Regions from separate parts of the Streptomyces sp. NPDC037389 genome, predicted to be linked through region 2. Evidence: riboswitches for the same ligand, from Rfam matches in the RefSeq annotation. Region 2 holds a riboswitch; the other holds the start of a gene.

What was found. A riboswitch is a leader RNA that binds a small molecule or an ion and turns the genes downstream of it on or off. The one in region 2 is predicted to bind thiamine pyrophosphate.
Region 1: another riboswitch for thiamine pyrophosphate. It lies ahead of AB0E98_RS07200 (thiamine ABC transporter substrate-binding protein); the one in region 2 lies ahead of thiO (glycine oxidase ThiO).

What each region holds. Positions count from the first base shown of each region.
Region 1 covers NZ_JBEZUS010000003.1:92,277-96,692, reverse strand. The annotation lists gene frr (ribosome recycling factor) at 1-123, shown strand, start outside; gene AB0E98_RS07210 (phosphatidate cytidylyltransferase) at 123-1,232, shown strand; gene rlmN (23S rRNA (adenine(2503)-C(2))-methyltransferase RlmN) at 1,342-2,448, shown strand; TPP riboswitch at 2,527-2,632, shown strand; gene AB0E98_RS07200 (thiamine ABC transporter substrate-binding protein) at 2,628-3,719, shown strand; gene AB0E98_RS07195 (iron ABC transporter permease) at 3,854-4,416, shown strand, end outside.
Region 2 covers NZ_JBEZUS010000001.1:465,762-470,177, forward strand. The annotation lists gene AB0E98_RS02245 (thiazole synthase) at 78-875, opposite strand; gene thiS (sulfur carrier protein ThiS) at 885-1,109, opposite strand; gene thiO (glycine oxidase ThiO) at 1,106-2,254, opposite strand; TPP riboswitch at 2,357-2,469, opposite strand; gene AB0E98_RS02260 (FAD-dependent oxidoreductase) at 2,623-3,849, shown strand; gene AB0E98_RS02265 (Rv2175c family DNA-binding protein) at 3,980-4,345, shown strand.

The sequences.
Region 1 (4,416 bases), on a different contig from region 2:
AAGGAGACCGGCGAGGACGACGTGCGCCGCGCGGAGAAGGAGCTCGACGACACCACCGCGAAGTATGTCGCGCAGGTGGACGAGCTGCTCAAGCACAAGGAATCCGAGCTGCTCGAGGTCTGATGAACGACGCATCCTGGGGAGCCCCGCCGCGCGCCGGCCACTGGGGAGCCACCGGCCAGGGAACCGCCCCCGGCTACGGCCGGGAGGTGCCCCCATCGGCGGGTCCTCTGCACGTCGCGGGCGACGCGGCGCAGACTCGGCCCATGCCCATTGTGCCCGGATCAGGCGGATACCAGGACGACGGAACCGACCGTGACCAGGGGGCCGCCCACATCGGTGGCCCCCTGTTCCGTGATGAACAGGAGCCCGACATCCGGCCGCAGGAGCCCGCCGCCCCACAGGGGCCTCCGGCGAAGAAGAGCGCGGGGCGTGATCTGCGTGCCGCGATAGGGGTGGGGGTCGGCCTCGGCGCGGTGATCCTCGCCTCCCTGTTCGTCTACAAGCCCGTCTTCCTCGGCGTGATCGTGATCGCCGTGGTGGTCGGGCTGTGGGAGCTGACCTCCCGGCTCGCCGAGCGGAAGAACATCAAGGCCCCCTTGGTGCCGCTGGCCATCGGCGGGGCCGCGATGATCGTCGCCGGCTATGTCAACGGCGCCGAGGGCGCGTGGGTGGCCATGGCCTTCACCGCGCTCGCCGTGCTCGTCTGGCGGATGACGGAGGCGCCGGACGACTACCTCAAGGACGTCACGGCCGGCATCTTCGCGGCGTTCTACGTGCCCTTCCTCGCCACCTTCGTGGCGCTGATGCTGGCCGCGGAGGACGGCGCCTGGCGGGTGCTGACGTTCCTGATCCTGACGGTCGTCAGCGACACCGGGGCGTACGCGGTGGGCTGGCGGTTCGGCAGGCACAAGCTCGCGCCGCGCATCAGCCCCGGCAAGACCCGTGAGGGCCTGCTCGGCGCGGTGCTGTTCGCGATGGTGGCGGGCGCGCTGTGCATGCAGCTGCTGATCGTCGACGGCGTGTGGTGGCAGGGCCTGCTGCTGGGCCTCGCCGTGGCGGTCAGCGCCACGCTCGGCGACCTCGGCGAATCCATGATCAAGCGGGATCTGGGGATCAAGGACATGGGTGCCCTGCTCCCCGGCCACGGCGGGATCATGGACCGGCTGGACTCGCTGCTGCCGACCGCGCCGGTGGTGTGGCTGCTGATGGTGGCCTTTGTCGGCTCCTAGTACCCGACCGCTCCTGACCTGGGGTTTTCGGTAGGTGTTCGATACGTGAGGGGTCCGTCGTCCACAGGACGGCGGGCCCCCTCCGTATGTCTGCGACACTGGTGGGACCATGCCTGCACCTGGAGAACTCACTTTCGTCGCCCCCCGCGGAGCCAAGCTGCCCCCGCGGCACCTCGCCGACCTCAGCCCCGCCGAGCGCCGCGAGGCCGTCGCCGCGATCGGCGAGAAGCCGTTCCGCGCCAAGCAGCTGTCCCAGCACTACTTCGCCCGCTACGCCCACGACCCGGCGCAGTGGACGGACATCCCGGCGGCGGCCCGCGAGAAGCTCGCCGGTGAGCTGCTGCCGGACCTGATGAGCGTGGTGCGGCACATCTCGTGCGACGACGACACCACCCGCAAGACCCTCTGGCGGCTGCACGACGGCAAGCTCGTCGAGTCCGTCCTGATGCGCTACCCGGACCGGGTCACCATGTGCATCAGCTCCCAGGCGGGCTGCGGCATGAACTGCCCGTTCTGCGCCACCGGCCAGGCCGGGCTGGACCGCAATCTGTCCACCGCCGAGATCGTCCACCAGATCGTCGACGGCATGCGCGCCCTGCGCGACGGCGAGGTGCCCGGCGGCCCGGCGCGGCTGTCCAACATCGTCTTCATGGGCATGGGCGAGCCGCTGGCCAACTACAAGCGCGTCGTCGGCGCCATCCGCCGGCTGACCGACCCGGAGCCGGACGGCCTGGGCCTGTCCCAGCGCGGGATCACCGTCTCCACGGTCGGCCTGGTCCCGGCCATGCACCGGTTCGCCGACGAGGGCTTCAAGTGCCGTCTCGCGGTCTCGCTGCACGCGCCCGACGACGAGCTGCGCGACACCCTGGTGCCGGTCAACACCCGCTGGAAGGTCCGCGAGGTCCTGGACGCCGCCTGGGAGTACGCGGAGAAGTCCGGCCGCCGGATCTCCATCGAGTACGCCCTGATCCGCGACATCAACGACCAGGCCTGGCGGGGCGACCTGCTCGGCCGGCTCCTCAAGGGCAAGCGGGTGCACGTCAACCTGATCCCGCTCAATCCCACCCCCGGGTCCAAGTGGACGGCGTCCCGCCCGGAGGACGAGCGGGCCTTCGTCGAGGCCATCGCCGCGCACGGTGTGCCCGTGACCGTACGGGACACCCGCGGCCAGGAGATCGACGGCGCCTGCGGCCAGCTGGCCGCCACCGAGCGCTGAGCGGCGGTGGGGCGGCGCCCCCGGGCGTCGCCGCACGTCTCTGACACGGCACTGATACGGTGCCTTTCGCACAAATGAACAATCCGACAGGGGAGCGCCCAGGGCGCTGAGAGTGCGGCACGGCCCGCAGACCCTCGGACCTGATCCGGTTAGTACCGGCGTAGGGAGTCAGCACCACCATGAACACCAGTCTTCGGCGTGCCGTCGTGGCGACGGCCGTCGCCACCCTCGGCCTTCCCGCGCTCGCCGCCTGTGGCGGCTCCGGCGACAAGAGCGGTGAGGCGTCGGGCGGCAAGACCGTCACCCTCGTCTCGCACGACTCGTTCGTCGCCTCGGACTCCGTGCTCCAGGAATTCACCAAGCAGACCGGCTACAAGGTCAAGGTCGTCAAGGGCGGCGACGCCGGCCAGGCCGTCAACCAGGCGATCCTCTCCAAGAGCCACCCGCAGGGCGACGTCTTCTTCGGCGTCGACAACACCCTGCTCTCCCGGGCCCTCGACAACGGCCTCTTCACCCCCTACGAGGCCAAGGGCCTGGCCGGGGTGCCCAAGGAGTTCCAGGCCGACGCCGCCGAGCACCGCGTCACGCCCGTCGACACCGGCGAGATCTGCGTCAACTACGACCGCGCGTACTTCGCCGACCACAAACTGGACCCGCCGAAGACGTTCGACGACCTGATCAAGCCGGAGTACAAGAACCTCCTGGTCACCGAGAACGCCGCCACCTCCTCGCCCGGCCTGGCCTTCCAGCTCGCGACCGTCGCCAAGTACGGCGACAACGGCTGGAAGGACTACTGGACCAAGCTGAAGGCCAATGGCGTCGAGGTCGTCGACGGCTGGGAGCAGGCCTACAACGAGCGCTTCTCCGGCTCCGCCGGCGGCAGGAAGGCCAAGGGCGACAAGCCCCTCGCCGTCTCCTACGCCTCCAGCCCGCCCGCCGAGGTCGCGGGCGCGAACCCGCTGCCCAAGGAGGGCCCGACCGGCGTCGCGACCGGCACCTGCTTCCGGCAGACCGAGTTCACCGGCCTCCTCAAGGGCGCGAAGAACACCGAGGGCGGCAAGGCCCTGATCGACTTCATGCTGAGCAGGACGTTCCAGGAGGACATGCCCCTCCAGATGTACGTCAAGCCGGTCGTCCGGGACGCCAAGCTGCCCGAGATCTTCACCCGGTACGGTGCGCAGGTCCCCGACCCGCAGACCCTCGCCCCGGAGAAGATCGCCAAGAACCGCGACCACTGGGTCAAGGAATGGTCCTCGCTCGTCCTGAAGTGACACGCCCTGAAGTGACGCCTCCCGAAGTGACGCCTTCCGAAGTGGCACGTCCCGAAGCGACCTGCGCGCCCGCCGGACCGCCCGCCGCTCCCAAGGGGGCGGGCGCCCGCCGGACGGCGACGCGGCTCGGCCTGATGGCCGTGCCGCTCGCCTTCTTCGGCGTCTTCTTCGCCTACCCCGTCGCCTCGATCGTCACCCGCGGCCTCACGGACGGCGGCCGGTGGCAGTTCGCCCGCGTGGGCGAGGTGCTCACCGACCCGGGCATCCGCGACGTCCTGTGGTTCACGCTCTGGCAGGCGGCTGCCTCCACCGCCCTCACCCTCCTGCTGGCCCTGCCCGGCGCCTACGTCTTCGCGCGCCTGGACTTCCCCGGCAAACGGCTGCTCAGAGCCGTCGTCACGGTCCCGTTCGTGCTGCCGACCGTCGTCGCCGGCTCGGCGTTCCTGGCGCTCGTGGGCCGGGGCGGGCTGCTGGACGAGCTGTGGGGCGTCCGCCTGGACACCACGGTCTGGGCGATCCTCCTCGCCCACGTCTTCTTCAACTACGCCGTGGTCGTCCGGACCGTCGGCGGGCTGTGGGCCCAGCTCGACCCCCGCCAGGAGGAGGCGGCGCGCGTCCTCGGCGCGGGACGGTTCGCCGCCTGGCGCCGGGTGACCCTGCCCGCGCTCGGCCCCGCCGTGGCCGCCGCCGCCCTCAT
Region 2 (4,416 bases):
GCCCCTGGGAAACGGCGAAAGGGCCGGGACAGGGCCGGCCCGCCGCAGGCGCAAGCCGCGCCGGGGCGCCCCCCCGGTCACGCGAACGCGGGTCTCTCCGGGTCCAGAGCCGCGAGACCCTCCGTAGGAGACGACGCCTCCGCGAAGTGGCGGCGCGGGATCCGCCCCGCGCGGTGCGCGAGGCGGCCCGCCTCGACCGCGTGCCGCATCGCCTCCGCCATCAGCACCGGCTCCTGCGCCCGCGTCACCGCCGACGCCAGCATCACCGCCGCGCACCCCAGCTCCATGGCCAGCGCCGCGTCCGACGCGGTGCCCGCGCCCGCGTCCAGGATCACCGGGACGGCCGCCCGCTCGGTGATCAGCTGGAAGTTGTGGGGGTTGCGGATGCCCAGGCCCGAGCCGATGGGCGCGCCCAGCGGCATGATCGCCGCGCAGCCGACATCCTCCAGCTTGCGGGCCAGGACCGGGTCGTCGTTGGTGTACGGCAACACGGTGAAGCCGTCGTCGACGAGGATCTCCGCGGCGTCCAGCAGCTCGATCGGGTCGGGCAGCAGGGTGCGCTCGTCGGCGATCACCTCCAGCTTGACCCAGTCCGTGCCGAGCGCCTCCCGGGCCAGCCGGGCGGTGAGGACCGCCTCGCCCGCCGTGAAGCAGCCCGCCGTGTTCGGCAGCACCCGGATGCCGTGCTTCTCCAGGACGGACAGCACGGAGCCCCGTACCGTCGCGTCCAGCCGGCGCATCGCGACCGTGGTCAGCTCCGTGCCGGAGGCCAGCAGGGCGCGCTCCAGGACGTCCAGGCTGGGGGCACCACCCGTGCCCATGATCAGCCGGGAGGTGAACGGGGTGTCCGCGATGGTGAGCAGATCGTCCGCCATCTGTGCTGATCAGCCTCCCTGTACCGCGGTGAGCACCTCGACCCGGTCGCCCTCGTCGAGGGCGGTCGCCGGCCACTGGCCCCGGGGGACCACGGCCTCGTTGACGGCGGCGGCGACCCCGCCGCGCTCGGTGGTGAGCGTCGCCACGAGCCCGTCGAGCGTCGTCCCCGCCGGGACGGTCGTCGGCTCGCCGTTGACGCTGATGATGTGCGTGGTCATGTCGCTGCCGGTCATGCGGGCTGCTCCTGAAGTGCGGGGGTGAAGCGTAGGGGGGAGAACGGGCGGGCCTCCTCGGGCAGCCGGCCGGTGGTCAGCGCCTCGGCCATCACGTCCCCGGTGACGGGGGTGAGCAGCACGCCGTTGCGGTGGTGGCCGGTGGCCGCGAAGAGGCCCGGCAGGGCGGTGGGGCCCAGCAGCGGGGCGTTGTCGGGCGAGCCGGGGCGCAGCCCGGCGAGGGTCTCCACGAGCGGCAGCTCGGTGATGCCGGGCACCAGCTCGTGGGCGTCGCGCAGCAGCTCGTAGACGCCGCCGGCCGTCACGGTCGTGTCCCAGCCCAGCTCCTCGGTCGTCGCCCCGACCACCAGCTCGCCGTTCTCACGCGGCACGAGGTAGACGTGCCCGCCGCGCACCACGGCCCGCACCGTCCGGGAGAGGAACGGCCCGCCCGCGGCCGTGTACGCCTCCGGCACGCGCAGCCGCAGGACCTGGCCCTTGACCGGGCGGACCGGCGGTACGACGTCCTCGGGCAGGCCCGCCAGCCGGCCGCTGAGGCTCCCGGCGGCCAGGACGGTCCGGTCGGCGGCGATCCGGGTGCCGTCGGCGAGCTGCGCCCCCGTGGCCCGGTCCCCGGTCAGCAGCAGCCGCACCGCCTCCGAGCGGTGGAAGGCCACGCCCTCGCGCTCGCAGGCCGCCAGCAGCGCCCGGGCGAGCCGCCGGGGGTCGGTCTGGTGGTCGCCGAGGGCGTGGAGGCCGCCGCGCACGCCCGGCGCGAGCATCGGCTCCAGCCGGCGGCACTCGCGCCCGGTCAGCCACTGCGACGTAAGGCCGCAGCGCAGCTGGAGGGCGTGGAGCTCCCGCAGATGGGCCCGGTCGTCGGAGTCCAGGGCGACCGCGAGCGTCCCGCAGGCGCGGTAGCCGGTCTCCAGGCCGGCGGCCTCCTCCAGCTCGGCCGTGAAGGCCGGATAGCGCCGGGCCGAGGCCAGGTTGAGGGCGAGCAGGGTCTCCTCGCCGTAGTGGAGCTCGGTGACGGCGGCCAGCATCCCGGCGGCCACCCGGGCCGCGCCCCCGCCGGGCGCGGGGTCGGCCACGGCCACGCGCAGTCCGCGCTGGGCCGCGCGCCAGGCCGTGACCAGGCCGATCAGACCGCCGCCGATCACCAGGACGTCAGGTGTCCAGGGGGCGTGACCGAGACGGTACGGGCGCGCGGGGCGCGCCCTGGTTCGATGTGCCGGTGTTCGATCCCCAGGGGTTCGATGCGCGTGCATGGGCGTCCAGCCCCTCCCTTCGCCGGCATGACCCGGATCAGGTTCGTACGGTCGGAGGCCGTCCAGCCTCCCTCTCAGCCCGGTCCGCCCGGGCTCCCGCGAGTGCTTGCAGCTTGCCACCCTAGTACGGCCCGAGGACCGCCCGGAAGGGCGGCCGGGCACGGTCGGCGGCCCGTACGACGCCGCCGCGGCGTGACGTTGTGTCAGAGGTCTCCTCACGCGGCGCTCCGGCGTACCGGGGCGTCGGGCCTACAGTTGATCGTGTGAGCGAGGAGACGAACACCAGCAGTGACCGGCGCGTCGTGATCGTCGGCGCGGGCATGGCCGGGGTGCAGACCGCCATCGCCCTGCGCGAGCAGGGCTGGACAGCCGCGATCACCCTCCTGGGCGACGAGCCGCACCAGCCCTACGACCGGCCGCCCCTGTCCAAGTCCGTGCTGCTCGGCAAGGCCGAGGGCTCCGCCTTCGCCGTGGACTTCGACTCGCTCGGCATCGACCTGCGGCTCGGCCTCGCGGCCACCGGCCTGCGCGCCGCCGAGCACGTCCTGGACACCGCCGAGGGGCCCCTCGGCTACGACGTCCTGGTCGTCGCCACCGGCGCCGAGCCCATCGGCCTGCCCGGCGCCGCGGACCTGCCCGGCGTCCACGTCCTGCGCACCGTCGACGACGCCGAGCGGCTGCGCCCGGTCCTCGCCCGGCAGCAGGACATCGTGGCCGTCGGAGCGGGCTGGATCGGCGCCGAGTTCGCCACCGCCGCCCGGGAGGCGGGCTGCCGGGTGACGGTCGTCGAGGCCGCCGACCGGCCGCTCGCGGGCGCCATGCCCGCCGAGGTCGCCGCCCACATGGTCGACTGGTACGCCCACAGCGGCGCCCGGCTGCTGACCGGCGCCCGGGTCACGGCCGTCGAGCCCGGCGCGGTCGTCCTCGACGACGGCACCCGGCTGCCCGCCGACGCGGTCGTCGTCGGCATCGGCGCTCGCCCGGCCACGGGCTGGCTCGCGGGCTCGGGCATCGAGCTGGCGGCGGACCGCTCCGTCGTCACCGACGACCGCCTGCGCACCTCGCTGCCGGACGTCTACGCCGTCGGCGACTGCGCCTCCTTCCCCTCGGCCCGCTACGGCGAGCGGCTGCTGGTCCACCACTGGGACAACGCCCTCCAGGGCCCCCGGACCGTCGCCGAGAACGTCGTCCACGGCCCTGAGGAGAGCTCGGTCTACGACCCGGTGCCGTACTTCTGGTCCGAGCAGTTCGGCCGGTTCGTGCAGTACGCGGGGCACCACGCGGCCGCCGACGAGCTCGTCTGGCGCGGCAACCCCACCGGCGCGGCCTGGACGGTGTGCTGGCTGCGCTCGGGCGTCCTGGTGGCCCTGCTGGCCGTGGGACGGCCGCGCGATCTGGCCCAGGGGCGCAAGCTCATCGAGAAGGGCGCGGTCCTGGACCGGGCCAGGGCGGCGGACGCGTCCGTTCCGCTGAAGGCCGCCGTGGTCTGAGGCAGGACCGTGGTCCGAGGCGGGGCGGGGCGGGTCCGAGGCCCCTCCGAGGGGGGCCGGTGGGGTGGCCGGGGCCCGGCTCGGGTCAACCCGGCTACCGGCTGTCAGTCCCGGATGGCAGGCTTGTCCCGTGACCGAGATTGACGTGAAGATCGATGCGCTTGTGCCCGCCTGGCTCAACCTCCCCGACATCGGGGAGATGCTGGGCATCGAGGTGACGCGCGTCCGGCAGCTGGTCAAGGAGGGCCAGCTGATCGCCGTACGCCGTGGCGAGAACCGTGTGCTCATGGTGCCCGCCGCCTTCATCAGCGAGGGCAAGGTCGTCAAGGGCCTCGTCGGCACCCTGACGCTGCTTAGGGACGACGGCTTCAGCGACGAGGAAATGATCGAGTGGCTGTTCACCGCCGACCCGACCCTGCCCGGCACCCCCGCGGAGGCGCTGAGCGAGAATCGTGGCACGGAGGTGAAGCGCCGCGCCCAGGCGCTCGCCGTCTGACCTTTCCGTAGCACCGCCTGTAGCACCGTCCGGTGTGCGGGCGCGGGGCCTGTCCCGCGCCCGCACACCAC